2 regions of the Paraburkholderia strydomiana genome follow, and region 2 is predicted to be linked to the other one. Evidence: riboswitches for the same ligand, from Rfam matches in the RefSeq annotation. Region 2 holds a riboswitch; the other holds the start of a gene.
The links. A riboswitch is a leader RNA that binds a small molecule or an ion and turns the genes downstream of it on or off. The one in region 2 is predicted to bind manganese.
Positions count from the first base shown of each region.

Region 1: another riboswitch for manganese. It lies ahead of J2W46_RS18650 (sodium:calcium antiporter); the one in region 2 lies ahead of J2W46_RS07555 (TMEM165/GDT1 family protein).

Region 1 covers NZ_JAVDVL010000006.1:305,253-316,493, forward strand. Annotated here, with positions in the region: gene J2W46_RS18630 (UvrD-helicase domain-containing protein) at 1-487, shown strand, start outside; gene J2W46_RS18635 (hypothetical protein) at 649-1,218, shown strand; gene J2W46_RS18640 (c-type cytochrome) at 1,371-2,297, opposite strand; tRNA gene J2W46_RS18645 (tRNA-Arg) at 2,591-2,666, shown strand; yybP-ykoY riboswitch at 2,798-2,978, shown strand; gene J2W46_RS18650 (sodium:calcium antiporter) at 3,068-4,078, shown strand; gene J2W46_RS18655 (acetyltransferase) at 4,556-5,218, shown strand; gene J2W46_RS18660 (acyl carrier protein) at 5,231-5,470, shown strand; gene J2W46_RS18665 (AMP-binding protein) at 5,467-6,870, shown strand; gene J2W46_RS18670 (LuxE/PaaK family acyltransferase) at 6,849-7,931, shown strand; gene J2W46_RS18675 (acyl-CoA reductase) at 7,912-9,129, shown strand; gene fabZ (3-hydroxyacyl-ACP dehydratase FabZ) at 9,153-9,626, shown strand; gene J2W46_RS18685 (GMC family oxidoreductase) at 9,623-11,227, shown strand; gene J2W46_RS18690 (hypothetical protein) at 11,230-11,241, shown strand, end outside.
Region 2 covers NZ_JAVDVL010000002.1:431,381-442,621, forward strand. Annotated here, with positions in the region: gene J2W46_RS07505 (LolA family protein) at 1-23, opposite strand, end outside; gene J2W46_RS07510 (acyl-CoA thioesterase) at 14-454, opposite strand; gene J2W46_RS07515 (HAL/PAL/TAL family ammonia-lyase) at 451-2,064, opposite strand; gene J2W46_RS07520 (glycosyltransferase family 2 protein) at 2,051-3,787, opposite strand; gene J2W46_RS07525 (AMP-binding protein) at 3,787-5,493, opposite strand; gene J2W46_RS07530 (COG4648 family protein) at 5,490-6,158, opposite strand; gene J2W46_RS07535 (acyl carrier protein) at 6,158-6,409, opposite strand; gene J2W46_RS07540 (phosphopantetheine-binding protein) at 6,413-6,712, opposite strand; gene J2W46_RS07545 (lysophospholipid acyltransferase family protein) at 6,687-7,481, opposite strand; gene J2W46_RS07550 (beta-ketoacyl synthase chain length factor) at 7,465-8,316, opposite strand; yybP-ykoY riboswitch at 8,836-9,052, shown strand; gene J2W46_RS07555 (TMEM165/GDT1 family protein) at 9,064-9,636, shown strand; gene J2W46_RS07560 (DUF4136 domain-containing protein) at 9,718-10,428, opposite strand; gene pepN (aminopeptidase N) at 10,685-11,241, shown strand, end outside.

The DNA of each region.
Region 1 (11,241 bases), on a different contig from region 2:
GGGCAACCAGGAGGCAACCGGCTACGACACGGCGGACGGCTTTGGCGACACGGGCAAGAACCTGCTCGGCCTCATCCAGACGGTCGCGCTGATGTCGATGCTCGAAGGCCGCGAGGAAGACCCGGACGCGGTGCGGCTCTCAACCGTGCACGCGTCGAAGGGGCTCGAGTATCCGCACGTGTTTCTGGTGGGCGTCGAAGAAGGAATCATGCCGCATAGAGGCGGCGCGGACGACGAGCCGATCGACGACGCGCGCATCGAGGAAGAGCGCCGTCTGATGTATGTCGCGATCACGCGCGCGCAACGCAGTCTGCATCTGAACTGGTGCAAAAAGCGCAAGCGCGCACGGGAGACGGTGGTTTGCGAGCCGTCGCGATTCATTCCCGAGATGCTGCTCGACGACGCGCCGCCGCCGACGCCCGAAGAGGCGCCGATGTCGCCGAAAGACCGGCTCGCGAGTCTCAAGGCGCTGCTGCAGAAGCCTTGAATGCCGTGGTTAGCGCGTGCGTGGCAAGACCCCGCTAACCTCAGGTGCTTCACCGGTTTTTGTGGAAAGCCGCGCTACAGTGGCGCGGCTGCTCGGTCGCATGGTCATGTACCTTCGCGTACCTTTGCGCACCTTCGAGCCTGTCAACTGGAGACCGCCGCATGACCTCGCCGACGCTCGCGCCATACACTCGCGCCCTCGAAGCCTACATCGACGCGAAAGACAACACGCGCGCGCAACGCATGCCGGATGCTTTTGCTCCCGACGCCGAGCTCACCATTTCTCTTGCGACGTCGACAATCACCTTCCCCGCGCGCACGGTCGGCATAGACGCGATCACGAAGACGCTCGTCACCGATTTCGGCGCGACCTACACGCGGTGCCGCACGTATTACTTGTGCGACTCGCTGAACGTGCGCGACGGTGTGATCGATGCGCTGCCGTGGCTCGTGCTGATGCGTGAACCGGCCGCCGGCGCATTGCGCGTGGGCCACGGCGTCTATTGCTGGACTTTCGATAAGACGCCCGCTGTCAGCCGCTTTCATATTCACATCGCACGCATGGACGTCGTGCCCGATGCAGATGGCGCGTTGCTCGACGCGTTGCAGGAAGGCTTGAGTTATCCGTGGCTTCCGCCGGCGGAATTGCACGCGCGTTTCACCGAGCTTGCGCGCAGGACGCCGGCGCTCTCGTTTGTCGATGCCTTCGCTCGTCCCGTCGGCGAGCAATAAGGCGGCACGCGCGCGCGAGAATCCGTCGAGCATAAAAAATCCCTGCCCGCGTGGTTGCGGTGCAGGGATCGAGTTGTCGGGCAAGCGGCGCGCAATTGTCTTTGCGCGCGATTAATGCGCGACTAATGCGCGCTACTTCGTGTTACTTCCCGTCACTTCGCGGCACTGACCATGTAGTCGACGGCGGCCTTTACGTCGGCGTCCGAGGCGTTCGAGCCGCCTTTGGGCGGCATCGCGCCCTTGCCGTGCAGCGCATAGTTGTAGACGGTGTCCATCGGCTCTTTCAGGCGCGCCGCCCACGCTTCCTTGTCCCCGAACTTCGGCGCGTTGAGCACGCCGGCAGCATGACATGCCTGGCACACCTGCTGGTACAGGGCCTTGCCCGCTTGCGATGCATCCGCGCTTTGCGTGGCGCCGGATGCCGGAGCCGCAGCTTGCGGGACGCTCGCCATTGCCGCCACTGCGGCGGCGGCTTGTGCCGCGCCCGCGTCGGAAGCGCCGGCGGCAGCTGTTGCACCGGAAGCGCCGGCCGCGACAGAAGCGGCCGCCGCGCCGGACGCGGCCGCCGCGCCCGATGCCGGTTGCGCCGGTTCAGCGAAGCTTGCGCCCGAATTGTTCGCCATGTAGGTCACCGCGCGGGCGATTTCGAAGTCGCTGTAATCGTCCGGGCTCGTGCCGCCGCGTGGCGGCATCGCGCCTTTACCGGCGAGCGCCGTATGCAGCAGCGTGTCGAAGCCTTGCGAGATGCGTGGTGCCCAGTCGGCAGTATTGGTGAACTTGGGTGCGCCTGCCGCGCCGGACGCGTGACAGGTCGAGCAGACCGCCTTGTAGACTTCTTCGCCGGTCTTATAGACGCGCGGCGCGTTGGCGTCGCGAATGTCGACCTGAGCGATAGGCTTGATGCGGGCACTGACCTCGGCTTGGGAGAGACTGTCGGTGCCAGCGCCCGTGCGCGTCGAATTGTCGACGTAATAGGCCAGCAGAACGATGATGATGATCGGCACAGCAAACCCGGCGATGACCGCGGCGATGAGCTGTCCTGGGGTTTTGATCGGGGCTCCGTGTGGTGCTTCGCTCATGCTTGTCTCGTCTCCGTGGGTATGTGAGCGGTACAGCGCGACGGCAACTTCTTGTTCTTGATCGGCCACGGACGATTATAGACGCAAGCTTTCTGCGGCGGCGAGGGCCGCGGCGTGCTGTTCAGCAGGCGTTTACCCGCATCGCGCGAAGTCCTGCAAAGGTGCGCGAAACCACGGGAAACGGGCCCGAAGGCCGTCCGGTGGACGGTATGGCGGAAACCGGGTATCCTTTCGGTCTTGCTTTGGCGCCGCATCCGCTCAGTTTGCCGCGCTTTCGCGTTTCTTGTGTCAAAGCGCCCGTAGCTCAATGGATAGAGTACTGCCCTCCGAAGGCAGGGGTTGCTGGTTCGATCCCAGCCGGGCGCGCCAATAACATTGGCTCGGAATCAAGGGTTTAGGCAAACAACGCCTAAGCCCTTTTTTATTTCCCGCGCCCTCAATGCCGCGCCATTCGGCGCCCCATACCCAGGCTTGTCCGTTGTGCTCACTCCCGCTAGAATCCCCCGGTCACTGGGGAGTAGCCTTCCTTCACGCATCGCATGAAGGAGAGCGCGTCAACATACTTGACCTGACTGGTCATGGCGCGTTCGACCGGGTCGGTTTGGCGAGACCATTGGCGCACTGCTTCGTTCTGGTCGGACGGGTGGCGGTGCGTCATTGGTTCGTCTAACGTCCGACCGCGGAGCCGCTGTGAAATCACGTTGTCCCCTACCCAATTTCCTCCTGCACCATGCGCCGTGCCGCGCGCTTCCCGTCGACGGGAGCCGTGCATGACCGGTCTTATCATCGAACTGGCTGTCATGCTGGTCGTCATTCTGGTGGCGGCCGAGCTTTTCACCAACGCGCTCGAACATCTCGGCGAGCGCCTCAAAATCTCGGAAGGCGTCACCGGCTCGCTGTTTGCGGCGGTCGGCACTGCGTTGCCGGAGACCTTGGTGCCGCTGATCGCAATCATCGGCGGCACGGCTGATCATGCCGTCAATGAGGAAATCGGTGTCGGCGCGATCCTCGGCGCGCCGCTGATGCTTTCCACGCTGTCCACCTTCCTTATGACGCTCGCGGTTCTGCGTTCACGCGGCATCGGCGGACGCGTCGCACCGGAACGCTCGGGCTTCACGCGTGACCTCAACTATTTTCTTTTCGCGTTCCTGCTGGCGGCTGCGGCCATGTATGTGCCGCACGAACAAAGAATCGTCCGCGCGCTGTTCAGCATTGCGCTCGTGGGCGTCTACGTCGCCTATGTGGTGGCGACTTTCCGTGCGTCGAACAGTCTCGTGGATGCCGGTCACGGCACGGAGGCGCCGGGCAAGATGATGCTCGCGCGCCTCGGCGTCTCGACGAACCTGGCGACGATCGCTGTTCAGCTCGTGCTCGCGGTCGCCTTGCTGGTTTGGGGCGCCGAAGGTTTCATCCACGGCGTTCGGGGCGTGTCCGAGGCGTTCGGCGTCTCGCCGCTGCTGCTCTCCCTGCTGATCATCCCGATCGCTACCGAACTGCCGGAGAAGGTGAACAGCATCCTGTGGATTCGCCGCGGCAAGGACACGCTGGCGTTCGGCAACATCACCGGTGCAATGGTGTTTCAGGGCACGTTGCTGCCGGCGATCGGCATCCTTCTGACGCCGTGGACGCCGCGAATCGAGGTTGTCACGGGCATCGTCATCACGCTAGCCGCGGCGGCTTGGCTGCGGATCAACGCGCGCGAGCGCGGCGCGCCGGTGTGGGCGCTGCTCGTGTGCGGTGCGCTTTATGTGGCTTATCTGGCGATTACGCTGAGCCGCTAGGCGTTGCGCAGGCGCATGTCTCACGTAGCCCGGCAGATTCCCGCGGCGCTGCAGGCGTTTCGGGCACCTCGCCGGTGTTTTGCACAATGCGGTAGCGTTCGCGCAGTTTGCGCCGCAGCGTGCGACCAGGAGGGCCACTGCAGCTGTCGGCTGTCTCACACAGCCCGGGCGGGCCGCTGCGCGCAGCCCGCCAAGCCCACGCAGCCCTAAGCTCACGCAACCCTCGGCGCGCCCACGCCGAGCCGCCGAGCACCCCCCGCCCAACCCTCCTGCCCCCCCGCCTCACGCGTCCCGCAATGCATCGATTTAAAGGCTTTTCCAGTGCTAACTCTTGGAATCGCGAACGAGGGTGCAACGGCATAATTTCGACCATGTTCCATTGGCCTCGGTGCCCATCTGTCTGGTCTTGAGCGGCTCGCCGCATCAACCGCCATACGGGCCGAGACGCCGGCATTCATGTTCGGGTGATTCAAAATCGTGACTCTGAGACTTTTCGTGTACGGCGCCGGCGGCTTCGGCAAAGAAGTGATGGACGTCGCGCGCCGCCAGAACGCGGTGAGCCGGCGCTGGGACCAGATCTGCTTCGTCGACGACATCCGCGAAGAGCGCACGTTCTACGGCACCCAGGTATTGCGCTTCAACGATGCGGAAGTCGCCGGACATCTCGACCAGGCCGAGTTCGTGATCGCCGTGGGCGAGCCGGCAGGCCGCGAGAAGCTCGGCAATAAGCTGCGCGAAGCCGGCGCCCGCCTGGGCCAGGTGATCGACGTCAGCTCGCTCGTCGCCGACACCGCGTCGCTCGGCGAAGGCCTCGTGGTCACGCCGCTGTGCTCCATTTCCAGCGACGCGCAACTTGGCCGCAATGTTTGCGTGAACACCATGTCGATCGTCGGCCATGATGTACAGGTCGGCGAAAACACCGTCGTCTCGTCGATGGTCAACATCGGCGGCGCGTGCGTGATCGGCGCGAACAGCTACCTCGGCATGGGCGCGTTGATCAAGGAGGGCGTGCGCATCGGCTCGAATTCAATCGTCGGCATGGGATCGGTCGTGTACTCCGACATTCCCGACGACGTGATCGCCCTGGGCAACCCCGCGCGCGTTGCCCGTCCTAATACCGACCGCAAGGTCTTCAAGTGAGATTGGCAATAAATGACGAACAGAGATAAATACGATCAGGTGTTCATGGACAGCTTCGCCGTTCCGCGCGACGCGCTGAACGAAGCTTTCGTCTATCAATGCGTGCCGGCGTGGGACTCGGTCGGCCACATGGGCATGATCGCGGCGCTCGAGGACACCTTCGGCATCATGATGGAGACCGACGACATCATCGAATTCGGCTCGTACACCATCGGCGTCGACAAGCTCAAGAAGTACGGCGTAGAGCTATGAACTCCGGGTTCGTTAGCCGGCAATATCCTGAACGCGCAGCGCTCATTACGGAGAGCGGTGTCACGCTCACGTATGCCGAACTGCATCAGGCCGTTGACCGGCTCGCGACCGCGTTGCCTGCAAGGCAACTGCTTTTTATCGTCGGCGGCAACGATCTGCCGACGGTGCTGTGCTATCTCGCGTCGCTCGCGAGCGGCACTGTGCCGCTCCTGTTGAGCAGCGGGCTCGATCAGGTGCAGTTGAATCGCCTGATCGACACATACGATCCGGCGTACATTTTCTCTTCGACCGGTGCGGAATACGGCACGCTGGTTCATCAGGAAGGCGCCTACGGTTTGTATCGCCGCGCCGATTCGGCACGCGTCGACCTTCACCCCGACCTCGCGTTGCTGATGACGACGTCGGGCTCCACCGGCTCGCCCAAGCTCGTGCGTCTGAGCGCCGCAAATTTACGCGCGAATGCGACGTCGATTGCCGAGTATCTGCACATCACGCACGAAGAGCGGGCGATCACGTCGTTGCCGTTCAACTACTCGTATGGTCTGTCGGTCATCAACAGCCATTTGCTGGCGGGCGCGTCGCTCGTCGTATCGGACCGCTCGCTGATGGACGCCGCGTTCTGGCGGCAGATCAACGACCACGGGGTGACGAGTTTCGCGGGCGTACCCTATAGCTACGACATTTTGCTGAAGCTGCGTCTGGCGCGAATCAACATGCCGTCGGTACGAACATTGACGCAGGCGGGCGGTCGCATGGACCCGGCGAAGCTTCGCCAGGTCAGCGAAATCTGCCGCGCAAAGGGCATTCGCTTCTTTTCGATGTACGGTCAAACGGAAGCGACCGCGCGCATCGCCTATCTGAACCCGGAAGAAATCGAGCACAAGGCGGGCAGTATCGGCCGCGCGATTCCGGATGGCCGCCTGTGGCTCGAGAGCGACGACGGACGCACGATCGCTGAGCCCGGCGAAGTGGGCGAACTCGTCTACGCGGGCGGTAATGTGTCGATGGGCTATGCGCAAAAGGCCGCCGATCTCGCGTTAGGCGATCTGAACGGCGGCACGCTGCGCACCGGCGATCTCGCGCGGATCGACGAAGACGGCTGTTTCTTCATCGAAGGGCGCCGTCATCGCTTCCTGAAAATATTGGGCCTGCGAATCTCGCTCGATGCGGTCGAGCAGATCGCCGCCGACAAAGGCTTCGCCTGCGCCGCAAAGGGTACCGACGAGCAACTGGTCATTCACGTAGTGGACAAGCCTGATTTCGTCGCAGACGAATTCAGGACCGCCATGGCGAAGTCGCTTGGACTTCATCCTTCAGTCGTCGCCGTGAGCCGCTTGCCGGAATTGCCGCGCCTACCCACAGGAAAGGTTGACTATCAATGTCTGACCCAATTGTCCTGAGCGACGTCCCGCAATGGCCGGTGTTCGCGCTTCCCAAGGCGGACAAGGAGCCTGCGCTGCGGGACGAACTGCAGCGCCTCACGCGCCTGCACTACGAAGGTTGCCCGCAATACCGTGCGATTGTCGACAAGCTCGGTGCGAAGCGCCAAGCGGCCACGTTGGAAGAACTTCCGTTTCTGCCCGTGCGGCTCTTCAAGCACGAGCAATTGCTTAGCGTGCCCAGAAGCGAAGTCATCAAGACGATGACATCGTCGGGCACGAGCGGCCAGAACGTGTCGCAGATCTTTCTCGACAAGCAGACGTCGGCGCTTCAGGTCAAAGTGCTGTCGCGCATTGTCGGCGACTTCATTGGGCCGAAGCGTCTGCCGATGCTCGTGATCGACTGCCGCGCGACGGTCGCCGACCGCTATCGTTTTTCCGCGCGCACTGCCGGCATTCTCGGCTTTTCGATTTTCGGTCGCGACGTCGAATATGCGTTGAACGACGACATGTCGCTCAATCTCGAAGCGACGCGACGCTTCCTCGACAAGCACCGGGATCAGCCCGTGTTGTTGTTCGGCTTCACGTTCATCGTCTGGCAGCATCTCGTTGAGGCGCTCGAAGCCTGCGGCGAGACGCTGCCTCTCGAACGCGGCATTCTAATTCATGGCGGCGGCTGGAAGCAGCTTCAATCGAAGGCAGTCAGTGCCGATGAATTCAAGCGCCGCCTGCAAAACGTTGCCGGTGTTGCGCGTGTGCACAACTACTACGGTATGGTCGAGCAAACCGGTTCGATCTTCGTCGAATGCGAGCGCGGGCATTTGCATGCGTCGTCGTGGTCGGACGTGATCATTCGCGATCCGCTCGATTTCAGCGCGCTGCCGCCGGGCAAGCCAGGCTTGATCCAGTTGTTGTCGGTTATTCCGCACAGCTATCCAGGTCACTCGTTGCTAAGTGAGGATCAAGGAGAGATTGTCGGTGTCGACGATTGCGCATGCGGTCGCCACGGCACCTATTTCAAGGTGCACGGCCGGATTCAGAACGCCGAGACGAGAGGTTGCAGTGATACGTATTCCCGATGAGATTCAGGGCAAGACCACGATTCTGGTCGGCCGTCGGGACGAGATCTCGAATGCGCCCGCGCCGGTGTTCGACGCGGCACGCGTGGAGTTTCTCGCCGATCTGTCGCGCGCGTTGCTGGCCCGTGCCGAGACGCGGTCGATGCCAGACGTCGTCAGCTTCGCCTATTGGTGCCGTCGTGCGAATCTGACGCAGCTTGCCACGAAGTTTGGTTCGCGCGACGAAGTTCGCATGGGCCTCGGCTTGTCATTTCATGTGTGCCCGTCGAATGTGCCCGTGAACTTCGCCTTTTCGCTCGCGTTCGGCTTGCTGTCGGGCAACACTTGCGTGCTGCGTTTGCCGTCGCGAGCGTCCGCCACCGCAGAAGTTCTCGTCGAAGCAATCGGAGATCTGTTGAAGGACGAGCGGCACGCTGCGCTGTCCGATTGCATCCTGCTGACTCGCTTTGAGCGCGACGATCTGCTGAACCGCTTCTGGCTCTCCGTCGCCGATGCGCGGCTCGTGTGGGGCGGCGACCAGACCGTCGAGCACATGCGTGCACTGCCAAGCCGCCCGCGCTCGCGCGAGGTCGCGTTTTCCGACCGCTATTCGTTGTGTGTGATGGAACCGCAAGCCGTGTTGTCTCTCGACGACGAAGGTTTGCGCACGCTTTGCCATCAGATGTTCAACGACTTGTATCTGATGGATCAGGCCGCGTGTTCGTCCCCGCAACTCGTCGCATGGATAGGATCGCAAGACGCCGTTGAAGCCGCGAAAGAGCGGCTCTGGCCCGCGCTCGTCAAACACGTTGCCCAGCGCTATACGCCGGAGCCCGTCCAGGTGATGGACAAATACGTGCAGGCATGCCGCCATGCATTCGACAACGAGCAGGTCGTTGCGATCCGTCAGCATGGCAATCTGTTGTATCGCGTCGAGTTGTCGGCGGTCGCGGCCGATCAGGACGAATGCCGCGGTTACTTCGGCACCGTTCACGAAGTCACGCTCGCGTCGCTCGACAAGCTCGCGCCGATCGTGAACGAACGCTATCAGACGCTCACCTACTTTGGCGTCGACAAGACGCAGTTGCAGGATTTCGTCGTCTCGCGGCGGCTGCGTGGCATCGACCGCGTCGTGCCGATTGGGCGCGCGCTGGATATGAATATCGTATGGGATGGCTACGACGTTGTCGCGAGCCTCTCGCGCGTCGTAGACATTCAATGACGCATCGGACACCAGAGGAACAGATGGACAAGTTCAGTCTCAATTGCATCGAGCTGCAGGAATACCAGCCGAATCGCTATCCCTTCCTGATGATCGACCACGTCGATGAAGTCATGCCCGGGAAATACGCGCGCGGCTATAAAAACCTGACAATGAACGAGTGGTACTTCCCGGTTCATTTTCCCGGTGGCCCGAATATGCCCGGCGCGCTTCAGTTGGAAGCGCTCGCGCAGATGCTCACCGTGGCGATCACCACGCTGCCCGGCCTTAAGGGCAAGGTGACGCACGCGTTGCAGCACACCGTGCGTTATCGTAAGGAAGTTCTGCCGGGCAAAAAGTTCGAAATCGACACCGAAGTGTTGTCGTGGAATCGCGGCATCTGCAAGGGTCGCGGCGTGGCGAAGGTCGACGGCGAAATCGCCTGCGAAGCGGACATGCTCATCACGATTCCGGAAATCCTCGAACAATATCTGCCGAAAAAGAAATCGCCGGTATGAAAGAAGTTGCGGACATCGTGATCATCGGCTCCGGAGCGAGCGGCGCCGCCGCTGCCTGGAGTTTGAGCCGCGATCGCTCGTTGCGCATCGTGTGCCTCGAGCAGGGCTCCGTCACGAAGCCATCCGATTACCCGTCGGCGTCCGTCGACTGGGAATTGAGCCGTTCGGGCGCGTATAGCTCGAATCCGTCGGTGCGCCGCAGCGCGGCCGACTATCCGATTGACGATTCCGCATCTCCTATATCCATTGCCAACTTCAACGGCTTTGGCGGCAGCACCATTCTGTATTCGGCGCACTTTCCGCGCTTTCATCCGTCGGATTTTCGTACGCGCACACTCGACGGCGTCGGCGACGACTGGCCGCTCAGCTTCGAGGAACTGAAGCCGTTCTTCACCGAAAACGAGCGGATGATGGGCGTGGCCGGACTCGTCGGCGATCCCGCGAATCCGGACTACGAGTCGCTGCTGCCGCCCATCCCGCTCGGCCCGATGGGTCGAACAATGGCCGCCGCATTCAATGAACTCGGCTGGCACTGGTGGCCGTCGTACAGCGCGATCAATACGCACCGGCACGGCAATCGCGGCGCGTGCGTGAATCTCGGTCCTTGCAATACCGGTTGCGCACAGGGCGCGAAAGCCAGCGTGGATGTCACGTATTGGCCGGTTGCGCGCCAGCAGGGTGTCGAAGTGAGGACACAATGCCGCGTCCGCGAAATCACGCTCGATGCGCGCGGACAAGCAGACGGTGTGCTTTATATGGACGCCGATGGCGTCGAGCATCGGCTGAACGCGCGTGTGGTCGTGGTGGCCTGCAGCGGCGTCGGCACGCCGCGCCTGTTGCTCAACTCCAGGTCGAGCGCATTTCCGGATGGGCTGCTGAACGATAACGGTCTGGTCGGCCGGAATCTTATGCTGCATCCGCTGGCTTACACCGAAGCCGTGTTCGACCACGACGTGCAATCGAGTATTGGACCGCACGGCTGCTGCATTCTGAGCCAGCAGTTCTACGAGAGCGCAGCAGAGCGCGACTTCGTGCGCGGCTACACGATGCAAGTGTTGCGCGGCGCGCCGCCGGTCGAGACCGCGGTGTCCGGCTATTTCATGCGGCAAGTGCCGCTCGGCGCAGAGCATCATGCGAAGTTCAACCGGCTCTTTAACCGGACCGCCGGTATCGCAATCATTACCGAAGATCTGCCGGAGCCGGAGAATCGCGTGGAACTCGATCCGGACCATTGCGATTCGAGCGGCATGCCGGGCGTGAAAGTGTTTTACAAGCTGGGTGACAACACGAGCCGCATGCTCAAGCACGGCATTGAAATGAGCAAGCAGGTGTTCTCGGCAGCGGGCGCGAAAGTCACGTCTTCTTTTGCGCCGGTGAAGAATACCGGCTGGCATTTGATGGGCACCGCTCGAATGGGCGACGATCCGGCCACCTCGGTCGTGAACAAATTCGGCCAGGCGCATGCGGTGAAGAACCTGTTCATCGTCGACAGCAGTATCTTCGTAACGGCGGGCGCGGTGAATCCCGTAGCGACGGCCCAGGCGTTGACGCTGATGGCCTGCGATCATCTGCAGCGCAATCTGCACACACTGGTGGCATGAACATGATCGAACTT
Region 2 (11,241 bases):
ACGCCGGAATTCGTTATCGCCATACGCGCTCCAGTTTCTCGAAGACCACCGGCGGCGACACGAACTGCAACTCTTGCGTGGCGGCGTCGACCGCCACCTGGATCGTATAGCCCTTGGTGAGCCGCGTGCCCGATTCGCAATCGATAATTTCGTAGCCTATTTTCAGGCGGTTTTCGTGTTCGAGCAGTTGGGTGCGCACGTCGATCTTCTGACCGTACGTAGCCGGGCGAACGTACTTGAGATGCGCTTCGACGATCGGCCACAGATAACCGGACGCCTGCATCTCGCGATAGTCGTAATCGAATGCGCGCAGCAGCGCCGCACGGCCGATCTCAAAGTACTTCAGATAATGGCCGTGCCAGCACACATTCATCGCATCCACGTCGTGGAACGGCACTTCCACCATTGCACTCGCGCTCAGTACCTTGCGGGTCGCGCTTTCCGTCACGCTCATGCTTGCGGCCCTCCGCGATAATCCTGCAACAACCCGCATGCGGCGATGCGCGCAGTCAGCGCGCGCAAATCGTGTTCGAGCGCGCGGTCTTCGTCGACGAAAGGCGATTGCGCGCCGACGTTTTCCATGAACGTTCGCAACGCCGCAGGCACCGGCGTCGCGCTGTCGATGCGCAAACGCAAACGCGCAGCCTGAACCGCTGCAAGCGTATGCGCGGCGGCAACCTGCTCGGTCAACTCCAGCACGCGCAAACAGTCGCGCGAGGCGATAGTGCCCATGCTGACCTTGTCCTGATTGTGCGCCTCGGTCGAGCGTGAGAATACGCTCGCGGGCATCGTGTTCTTGAGCGCTTCGGCAGTCCACGCGGACGACGAAATCTGCACGGCCTTGAAGCCATGATTGATCGCGGCGCGCATGGGCGCGGCGCCAGTCAGGTTACGCGGCAGGCCATTATTGAAATTGACGTCGACGAGGAGCGCCAGTTGCCGGTCCATCAGATCGGCGAGATTGGCGACTGCGACCTTCAGCGAATCCATCGCGAATGCGATATGACCGCCATAGAAGTTGCCGCCGTGCAGTACCCGCTCATTGTCGGGATCGATCAGCGGGTTGTCGTTTGCGCTGTTCAATTCGTTTTCGATATCGCGACGCACCCAGCTCAGCGCATCACGCGCAACGCCGATCACATGCGGCGCGCAGCGGATCGAATAGCGGTCCTGCAAACGGTGGCCGGGCGTATCGTCGCGGCCTTCCAGATCTTCGCGTATCCATGCGGCTGCTTGCGCCTGGCCGGCGTGCGGCTTCACTTCGAAGAGCGTGGCGTCGAAATGCGCGGCGCGGCCGTCGAGCGCGACGGTGCAAAGCGCGGTCAGGCGCGCAGTGAGCCGGGTCAGATGATCCGCGCGAGCGAACGCCAGACACGCGAGGCCGGTCATCACGGCTGTGCCGTTCATCAGTGCGAGACCTTCTTTCGGCGCGAGCGTAAGCGGTGTTTGTCCGAGTTCGTTCCACACTTCACGCACGTCGCGCAGACGTCCTTCGAACATGACTTCCCGTTCGCCCGCGAGTGCTGCGGCGACATACGAAAGCGGCGTCAGATCGCCGCTCGCACCGACCGAACCTTCGGCGGGGATGCGCGGCAGCACGCGATGATTGACGAGATCCGCGAGGCGTTCGAGCAATACCGGGCGCACGCCTGAAAAACCATAGGCGAGCGAATTCAGACGCGCGGCGATGACGGCGAGCGTCTGTGCATCGTCGAGATATTGGCCCATGCCGCAGCCGTGGTAACGCGTGAGTTGCAACGGCAAAGCTTCGACGAGCTCCATCGGCACGTCCACCACACAGGCGTCGCCGTAACCCGTGTTGACGCCGTAGACCGTCTCGCCCGCGGCAAGATGGCGGCGCAGAAAATCCGCGCCGCGTTGAATACGGGCGCGCCATGCCGGGTCTGCGTTCAACGCAACCGGCGCGCGATGCTGAGCAATCGCGACGACTTCTTCGATACTCAGCTTGCGCCCGCCGATCACGACGTGAGCCGCGTGGCTATCGCCGTTGGAAGCCGCATGCGCGCCGGCATCCGGCGCGTCGATCAGGTCATGTTCGGCCATTCGCGTCTCGCTTGGGGCGAGCCCAGAAATCGAAGAAGTTGAACCATTGATAAGGTGCCTTGCGACAGTAATGTTCGAGACGCACTGCATAACGCTGCGCCCAGGCGGCGAGATGCTGCGTGCGTTCGCGGCGCGGCAATTCGATGCGCTCGGCGAACGGCTCGAAATAAAGACGATAACCGTCGTGTTCTTTCAGACAGAAGAACAGGTAGACCGGACAGCCGAGTGCATGCGCGAGCACATATGGACCTTGCGCGAAAGGCGCAGTCGCGCCGAGGAAACGCGCCTCGGTGGTGCGGCCGGCTTCGTGCGCAGGCACACGGTCGCCGACGATCACCAGCAACTCGCCCGCGTCGACGCGCTCCTGCATCATCATCGCGGTTTCGGGCCCGAAGTCCGCGACTTCCAGCAGGTGCCGCGTGAACTCGCTATTCGCGGAGGCCAGCACGCTGTTGAAGCGGCGCGCATGTTCGGTATAGACGACTGCCGTGACTTTCGCATACGCGCCCTGTGCGGCGAGCGCACGAGTCATCTCCAGATTGCCGAGATGCGCGCCGATAACCAGCGCGCCCTTGCCGCTCGCAACCAATGCTTCGAACGCCGAAGGATCTTCGAACTGGACGTCCGCATTGTTGACGCGCCCGGACCATGCGGCGAGCTTGTCGAAGCCCGATTGGGCGAATGCGAGCATGTGACGATACGCGGAGAGCCAGCCTGGGCGAGGCGTATCGCCACGCGGTTCGGCCTCGCGCAGACGCCTGAAGTAATTCGCCGACGCCTCGCGCGCGGCACGTCCCGTCAAAAGGAAATATGCAACGATCGGATGCAGCCACAGCCCGGTGAAGCGGCGGCCGAACAGCTTGCAGCTGAGCGCGAGCAATGACATGCCCAGATGACTGCCACGTTCGGCAATACGCCACCAGTCCTGAGCCTCGGCGCCGCCGCTTTGTTTGCTTCGTGCACCGGCGGGCGCGGCACGCCGTGGCATGAACTTGTGCGCGAGCAGCATCGGCAGACGCGCCAGCATGCCGCACACGAGCCGTGTGTGGCTGCGGCTGATGCGCACGTTGTCCCACAGCACGTCGAAATGCGAAACGCCGTCGCTCGCGTAGGTGACGCGCGTGGGAATCGAGTGGAATGCGGCGCGACGCCAGTAAAGGCGCACGAGAATTTCGATGTCGAAGTCCATCCGCGTGGGCAACTGCACGCTGTCGATCAGATCGCCAGCCAGCGCAAGCGGATACAGGCGAAAGCCGCACATGGAATCGCGAATGGTCAGCGAAAGCGTTTCGATCCACACCCAGACATGCGTCAGATAACGGCCGTAGAGACGCGCTTTCGGCACGCTCTCGTCGTAGACGGGACGGCCGAGAATCACCGCACCCGGTTCGGCGCGCGCCGCTTCGATGAAGCGCGGCACGTCGGTGGCGTCGTGCTGGCCGTCGGCGTCGATCTGCAACGCGTGCGTGTAGTGGGCGTCGCGCGCGGCGCGCAACCCCGCCATCACCGCCGCGCCTTTGCCGCCGTTGACGGGCAGGCGCAGTAACGTGAGCTGCACCGCGTACTCGCGCGCGAGTTGCGCGAGCACCTGCTGGGTGGCCTCGTCGCTGCCGTCGTCGACGACAAAAATCGGCAAGCCGTGCACCGCGAGATGCGCGACGGTCGCGCCAATTGCGTCTTTGTGGTTGTAGATCGGGATCACGATGCAGGGAGCGAAGTTCATCATGCGTCCGCCCGATAAACGATCACGCCCGACGCGCATTCGCGCTCGTTCGCCCGGTACGCGAACTGCACGCGCTGACGTGCGGGATCGTGCGCGAGCGTGAGCTTGAGCACCGCGCCCGGCCCAACCGGCGCCATGAACTTCAATCGATCGATCGACGTGAAACCGCGCACGCAAGGCAGTTGCTCCGCGGCCAGACGCATCGCCCAATCGATCTGTACAACGCCCGGCAGAATCGGCAAGCCCGGAAAGTGGCCGGCGAAATGCGTGAGCGTGGCGGGCACGCGCAACTCGTAATGCAGTGTCTCCCCAGTGTCCCCACCGCGCGCTTCGGCCAGCACTTCGACGCCTTCGGCACGCGGCTCGAACGTCGCTGCGACCGCCGAGACCGGCAGCTTGCCACGTGCGTCGAACGGCAACGCGAGACGAAAGCGCCAGTGACGCGGCAACACGACGACATCGAAATAATCGGCGAGATGTCGGCGCAGGGTTTTCGCGAGCAGCACGCGGCCTTCGTCGCGCAATGCTTTATTACCCGCTTCGGTCAACGCGACGACAGCGCCGACGCGCTCACGCACGCCACCCTCGAGCGGCACGATTGCCGCTTGTGTGACATACGGATGCAGCGCGAGTCGCGCTTCCAGTTCCGGCAGCGACACGCGCTTGCCATCGAGCTTCATCACGCGATCGAGGCGGCCTTGCAAACGGAAGCGGCCTTGCTCGTCGAAAGCGATCCGGTCGTCGGTGCGATGCCAGCCGTCGTGGTCCAGATGCGGTGAGCGCACGCTGAGCGCACCGTCTTCGTCGCGGCGCACTTCGATGCCGGTCACCGGTTGCCATGCATCCGTCTGATCCTGGCGGCGCCACGCAATGCCACCGGTCTCAGTGCTGCCATAGATTTCGAGCGGCGCGGCGCCGTAAGCCGCCGCATATTCGTGCGCGGCTTCGAGCGCGAGCGGACCGCCCGACGAGAAAAAAGCGCGCGGTGCGGGCGTCAATCCGGTGAAGCCAGGCAGCGCAGGCCAGCGCGATAACTGCGCGGGCGTCGACACGATCACCGCCGCGCCGCACTGCGCGAGTTGCGCTTGCAGATGCAGCGGTTCGATGCTGATCTCACGGTCGAATGCGCGGCCGGCGGCGAGCGGCCACATCACGCGAAACAACAGACCGTAGATGTGATGATGCGGGACGCTCGCAAGCATCGTCGCGTCGCCGACCAGCGCGCCCCACTGCTTTTCTAGCGTATGCACCTCGGCGTTGAACTGCGCGAGCGTTTTGCGAATCGGCTTGGGCCGGCCGCTGCTGCCCGACGTATAGAGCGTGAGCGGTGCTTGCGGGTCGATATGTGTGCCCAGAGCTTGAGCGGCGTCGGCGGCGGCTTGCACATGCGGCGCCAGCGTGGCGTCGGTGAGCACGACGTCGTACGCATCGGCGAGGTCGGCGAGATAGCCGGGCGTCGCGTTCGCCGGAATCACCGGCTCCTTGCCGCATGCGAACAGCGCAAATAAGGCGCAGGCGAAATCGAATGGATCGTCGATACACAATGCGTAGCGTTGCGCGGCCTGCGATTGCACGGCCGCCCGGAGCGTCGCAACGCGCGCGCGAAACGCGGCGCGATCGAGCAGCAAACCGCGATCGCGGCATACGGGCGTAGCGGCAGCCGCTGTACTCAACGGAGTCGACAACAGGTCGTGCAACGCGATCATGCCGCCTCCGAACGTGCTGCGCGCGGCAGCACCACGAGGTAGCGCCATATGACCTCGGCGATCAGCAAAACACCGATCAGCACGTAAGCAATCGCGCCGTTATAGAGCGACCAGCTCGCGCGGCTCCAGTAGAGCGCGGTATAAGCGGAGAAAGCACCGTTCAGCAGAAAAAACACACACCACACCTGAGTAACGCGCCGCGTATGGCGCACTGCGCCCGGTGGCAGATCGGGGTTGCCGAGGCGCGCGAACTTTTCGATCATCGAAGGCCCGTGCACGAGCGTCGCGCCGAACGCGATCAGCAGTCCGAGATTGACGAGCGATGGATACAGGCGCAACAACAGCTCGCTGTTGGTCAATACGATTGCCGCCGACGCGCAGCTCAGCAAGCCGACCACAGTCCAGTCGATTCCGGAAAGGCGGCGCAGCGATGTCGCGACCGGACCGCTGCCGGCCCAGCGCTGCAACCACAGGATCGCGAACAGCATGCAGCCGACGTAACGCGGCGTGTCCCACCGCCACGCGCACAGGATCAACGCCGGATAGGCGAGCTTCACCAGCACTTGCACGACTGCCTTGACCCAATGACGCCCGCCGGTGGACGAGGCGCCGGAAGCAGGCGCTTCAGCCGCGTTCGCCGGCGTTCCCGAGCGCACTGCCGGCATCAGCCTTGGGCCGCCAGCAGGGATTCGACAGCACCGATCACGTCGCCGACCGTGCGCACCGACTTGAACTCTTCCGGCTTGATTCGGCGGCCGGTCATTTCCTGCAGCTTGATCGCGAGATCGACGGCGTCGATGCTATCCAGATCGAGGTCTTCGAACAGATGGGCGTCGGGCGTCACGCGCTCGGGCTCGATTGCGAAGTTCTCTTTGAAGATGGCGCGGATGCGTTCAAGAATCTCTGCCTCGGACACGATTTATTCCCCTTTTCTGTTGGTTTCGTTCGCAGCGTGCGCCGCTTCGCGCTGACTCTCGACCAGCGCGGCCAGCGTGCTGATCGAGCGGAAGTGTTCGCGCGTGCGTTCGTCGTTTGCCGCAATGGTCAATTGGTATTGTTTGCGCAGCACGATGCCGATTTCGAGCGCGTCGATCGAATCGAGACCGATGCCGTCGGTATCGAACAACGGCGCGTCGTCGTCGATATCGGCGGGACTCAGGTCTTCCAGATCGAGTGCTTCGATGAGGAGCTGCTTAATTTCCAGTTTTAAAGAATCCATAATCGAACAGGTGCTGAGTAATGTGTGCTTCGACGGCACTCGTCACGCTGCGCGCAGCGAGAGCCGGTGTGGTGTCGTCTGCCTTGAGCTGGTCCACGCCCAATGGTTCCAGCACGTTCACGCGCATGCGGAACGCTCGCGCGGGCACGTGGTACCAGCGCATCTGCTTCGTGAACGCGGGCGGATCGCAATCCATCAGCACAGGCACGATCGGCGCGCCGACCTTCAACGCCATATGCGCGAAACCGCGCGAAAACGCATGCAACCGGTTCGGCGCGGGGCTGCGCGTGCCTTCCGGAAATATGATCATCGTATAGCCCGCGGCCAGCTGCCTCGCGCCGGCCTCGACCAGTTCGGCGGGATCGACATTGCTGACATATTCCGCCGAGCGCACGATGCCCCAGAAACACGGATTGCTCCAGTGCGCGTTTTTCACGACGCAGCATGCATGCGGCGTGAGCGAGAGCAGCACCATCACGTCGAGATATGTGGGGTGATTCGCGACCACGATGGACGGTGTGCGCGCGCGCAACGCATCCACGCCCGACACTTCGAGCTCCATTACGCCGATCCGCTGCAGTACGGCGACAAGCGCGCGGAAGAACCAGTGGATCACGCCCGTCACCGCAAACTGTCGCGACGCGCGATGCGGCCACAGCCACGCGAGCGGAAACACGAGCACAGAAAATAGCACGCCGCAAATGCCGAACACGACGAACGCCATGCCGGTGGCAAAGAGTCGCCAGGCGTAATCAAGCCGCGCAGTCATGCCATCCCCAATGCCAGAGGCCGCCGGCGCCCTGCCAGGCCGCCGGCTTGCCGGTTTCGAGACAGTGCAGCAGCGCCTGGCTTTGCGTGGCGAAGCGCGTTTCCGCTTCGGCGGTATCGGGCGGTTGCGCCGCGCCAGTTGCACCTGTTGCCGCGCTGTGGCCCGGCGCTACGCTTTTTTCAGCGGCTGCAACGGCTGCTGTGCTTGTTGCCGATGCTGCCGTTTCAGCCGTCGGGCCGGGGTCGCGCTGGCCGACTGCGCGCGCGGTATCCGGGGCGACCGCCGAGGATCGCGCGCACACGAGGTGGCCCAACGCGCCTTCGCTGCTCAGCAGAATAGCGATCGCGCCGCCCTGGACTTCGTCTTCGATGGTGCCGTATGCGGGATCAGCGGGCTCGTCCGCGTAGACGAGCAATACCGGCGACGCAGGCTGCGTCGCGAATTGCGCATAGGCTTCGAGGAGCGCATAGCCGAGCGTTTCGGGCCCGGCGGAGATCGCGCTCGCCGCCGAGCGGTCGCCGCGCGCAATGCCGAACACGCCCGTCATGGCGTTGAGCACCGAGAGGCTGAAGGCGGTCGGCGAGACGGGCTCGCCGGAGCTGATTGCGCGGAGGATGTCGGTAGTGCGGCGCAATTCCCCGTGCCGCGAGGCGAACACGACGCGGGCCTCGCCGGCGCCGACACAATCGTGCGCAACCTTCAGCGCGACTCTGGACAGAGTGCTGAGACGCCGCCGCACGATCGGCTCGATAAAGCCGATGTCGGGTGCGGCAGAAGCGGCGGCAGGCCAGCTAGACCAGCGAGCGACCGGAATGGTCCAGTGCGGATCGGGCATATCGGTGTTCGCGCGTAGAAGCAGGGAGAGGTTGAAGCGCCTGACGGAACACGCAGCCTTCATAGCGTATGCGCGCCGCGCGGACCGGCAACTCCAGCCGCGGGTCGATCAGTCTTTTTGTAGGTTCACCGAAATTAACGGCACATCGGCCAGATTATTTAGGTGCCTCTGACAATCGACCTTATAAATTGGCTCCGGCTCCCGCAGTGGCCGGAATCATACTGAAGATTTTCGTTTAAATCAGCCAAAAAAGACGTATCCATCTGTATCCGTGTCGCGATTGCCACGGTGCCGTTCAGGCGATATTAGATTTCGCGGACGTTTCAAGGGACGCTTGGGAATCTACCTATGGCGGTGTGTTTTCCTGTCGGATTGCAGTGTTGCGCGACGCGGCTTACGTTGAAAGCAGCTTGAAACTTTCAATAAACTTTCTGCGAAGGCTGTTGCACTTCAATACATTCGTTTTGCCGGCCGATGCAAGGGTCGGCGCTGCGGCCGTCATGCCTCGCCTGCTATAATCCGCCCCTCATTGGGGAGTAGCCGCCCCGCAGCGCGTTCGTCCGGCAAGCAGGCCGGGCTCGTGGAACGCGAACTCGCGGGGGCGCCTGTCAACAGACTTGGCCGTCACGGCCATGGCAGCCGCAGCCTCTGGCCTGGCGAGACCGATGACCCACACCCCGCCGCAATTGGGCCCGGCGTGTCGTGGGTCGTCGCTCGTTCAATCTCGGCCCGGGAATCCAAAACAACGTGATCCACGCTTTTCTCATTTCGACCGGAGCGGTCGCGCTCGCCGAGATCGGCGACAAGACGCAATTGCTGTCGCTCGTGCTTGCCGCGCGTTATCGGAAGCCGGTGCCAATTATTCTGGGCGTGCTGGCGGCGACACTCGTCAATCACGCGGGCGCGGGCGCACTTGGCGCGTGGCTCGGCTCGCTGCTCACGCCGACCGTGATGCGCTGGGCGCTGGCTATTTCGTTCATCGGCATGGGTTTGTGGATTCTCGTGCCCGACAAGCTAGCCGATGACGAGGCCAACACGAACCGCACCCACCTCGGCGTCTTCGGCGCAACTGTCGTGGCATTTTTCCTGGCGGAGATGGGCGACAAGACGCAGATCGCGACGGTGGCGCTGGCCGCGCGGTTTCACGATTTCTTCGGCGTGGTGGCCGGCACCACGCTCGGCATGATGATCGCCAACGTGCCGGCGATCCTGCTCGGCGACCGTTTCGCTCATCGTCTGCCGACCGGCGTCGTGCATGGCATCGCCGCCGTGCTGTTCGTCGTTCTCGGGACAATGGCGTTGTTCGGCGCAGGAATCTGAAGCGAACCGCGCGATCCGGGCGCCAGCCGGATTGCGCGCCGCCGCGCTTCACCGCCCTGTCACTGCTCCGTCACCGCTGCATCACTGCGCGGCTTTCGCGCCGGACGCGGGCGCGGGCGCCATTGCCGATGCCGGGGCAGCGGCGGGCACAGGCGTTTCGTTTGGAGCGCCTGCGCCGGTGCCTAGCGGAATCTTGACCGTACGCACAACGCCATTGCCGAGCGGGAAGTCTGCGAGCGCGCTGCGAGCGAGATACGGCATGGCCCTCACCAGCGACGACTCGCCGCCCGAATTGCGCGCGGTCACGTTGTAGACCTCCTTGCCGGTCGCGCGCTCCGTGATCCGAACACCGAGCAGATGCGTGAAGATCGGATAGCTCTGGTTCACGTATCCGGCGGGAAACGGTCCCCACGGCCCCCACGGATCGTACGGACGCCCCCACCCCCAGTAAGGCGCCGGCCACGGGTTGTAATAGACCGGCTCGGCCACTGTCACCACGTCCGAACGAATTCCATACGAGAGTCCGACCAGATAGCGCGCCTGCGCGCCGTCCACCTGGCGAAACGCGTGCGTGGCCAGTTCATTGGCGACGATGTGCTCATACGTGGTCAGTTCGAGATTGTTCCGCTGATCGGGTTCGCGCATGAACGCGTAGGTGCGCGTCGCGTCGCCGCCGCTCCAGTCGGAGAACGCGGTGACTTGCGTCGTCACATAAGTCGTGCAGCCGGACAGCAGCACGGTCAGCGCCGCCAGCAGCAGCATGGCGCGGCGCGTCCATCGATTCGTTTTCATGGTCTACCTCGTGAAGCGTTTGGGTCGGCTCGGGTTCGTATTGTACGTAGACCGTAGGCCAGGCCTCACGTTCCGGGCCCCGCCGCGTGGCCCTATGTTTGTCTGGACGGCCGGTCGCGCGCCGGCCTTGCGGCGCGTTGGGAACGGTCGAAAGTTCGCTCCGCACGATTCCCCGAGGCTTTGTACAATGGCTCGACAAGCCCGGCTCACACGCCTTCGTGCGCCGGCCGCTCGAGTCCCATCACTACAGAACGCCATGGCCGATACCGCAACGCCCAATGTGATCCGCCGCGCCGATTATGCGCCGCCCGCTTTCCTGATCGACACCGTCGCACTCGAATTCGACCTGCTGCCGGAACGCACGGTCGTGAAGAACACAATGCGCGTGCGCCGCAATCCGGACGCGTCGCGCGCCGCGCATCTCGAGCTAATGGGCGAACAGCTTGAGTTCGTCAGCGCTACGCTCGACGGCCAGCCGTTCGCCAACGCGCATGCGCACGAACACGGGCTGGTCCTCGACAATGTGCCGGAGAAGTTCGAGCTCACGCTCACGAACATTTGCAATCCGGCCGCGAACACCACGCTCTCCGGCCTGTATGTTTCGAGTGGGAATTTCTTCACGCAGTGCGAGGCCGAAGGCTTTCGCCGCATCACGTACTTCCTCGACCGGCCAGACGTCATGGCCACTTACACGGTTACGCTGCGGGCCAGCAAGGCCGATTACCCCGTGCTGCTGTCCAACGGCAATCTGCTCGAAGAAGGCGATCTGCCGGACGGCCGCCATTTCGCGCGCTGGGAAGATCCGTTCAGAAA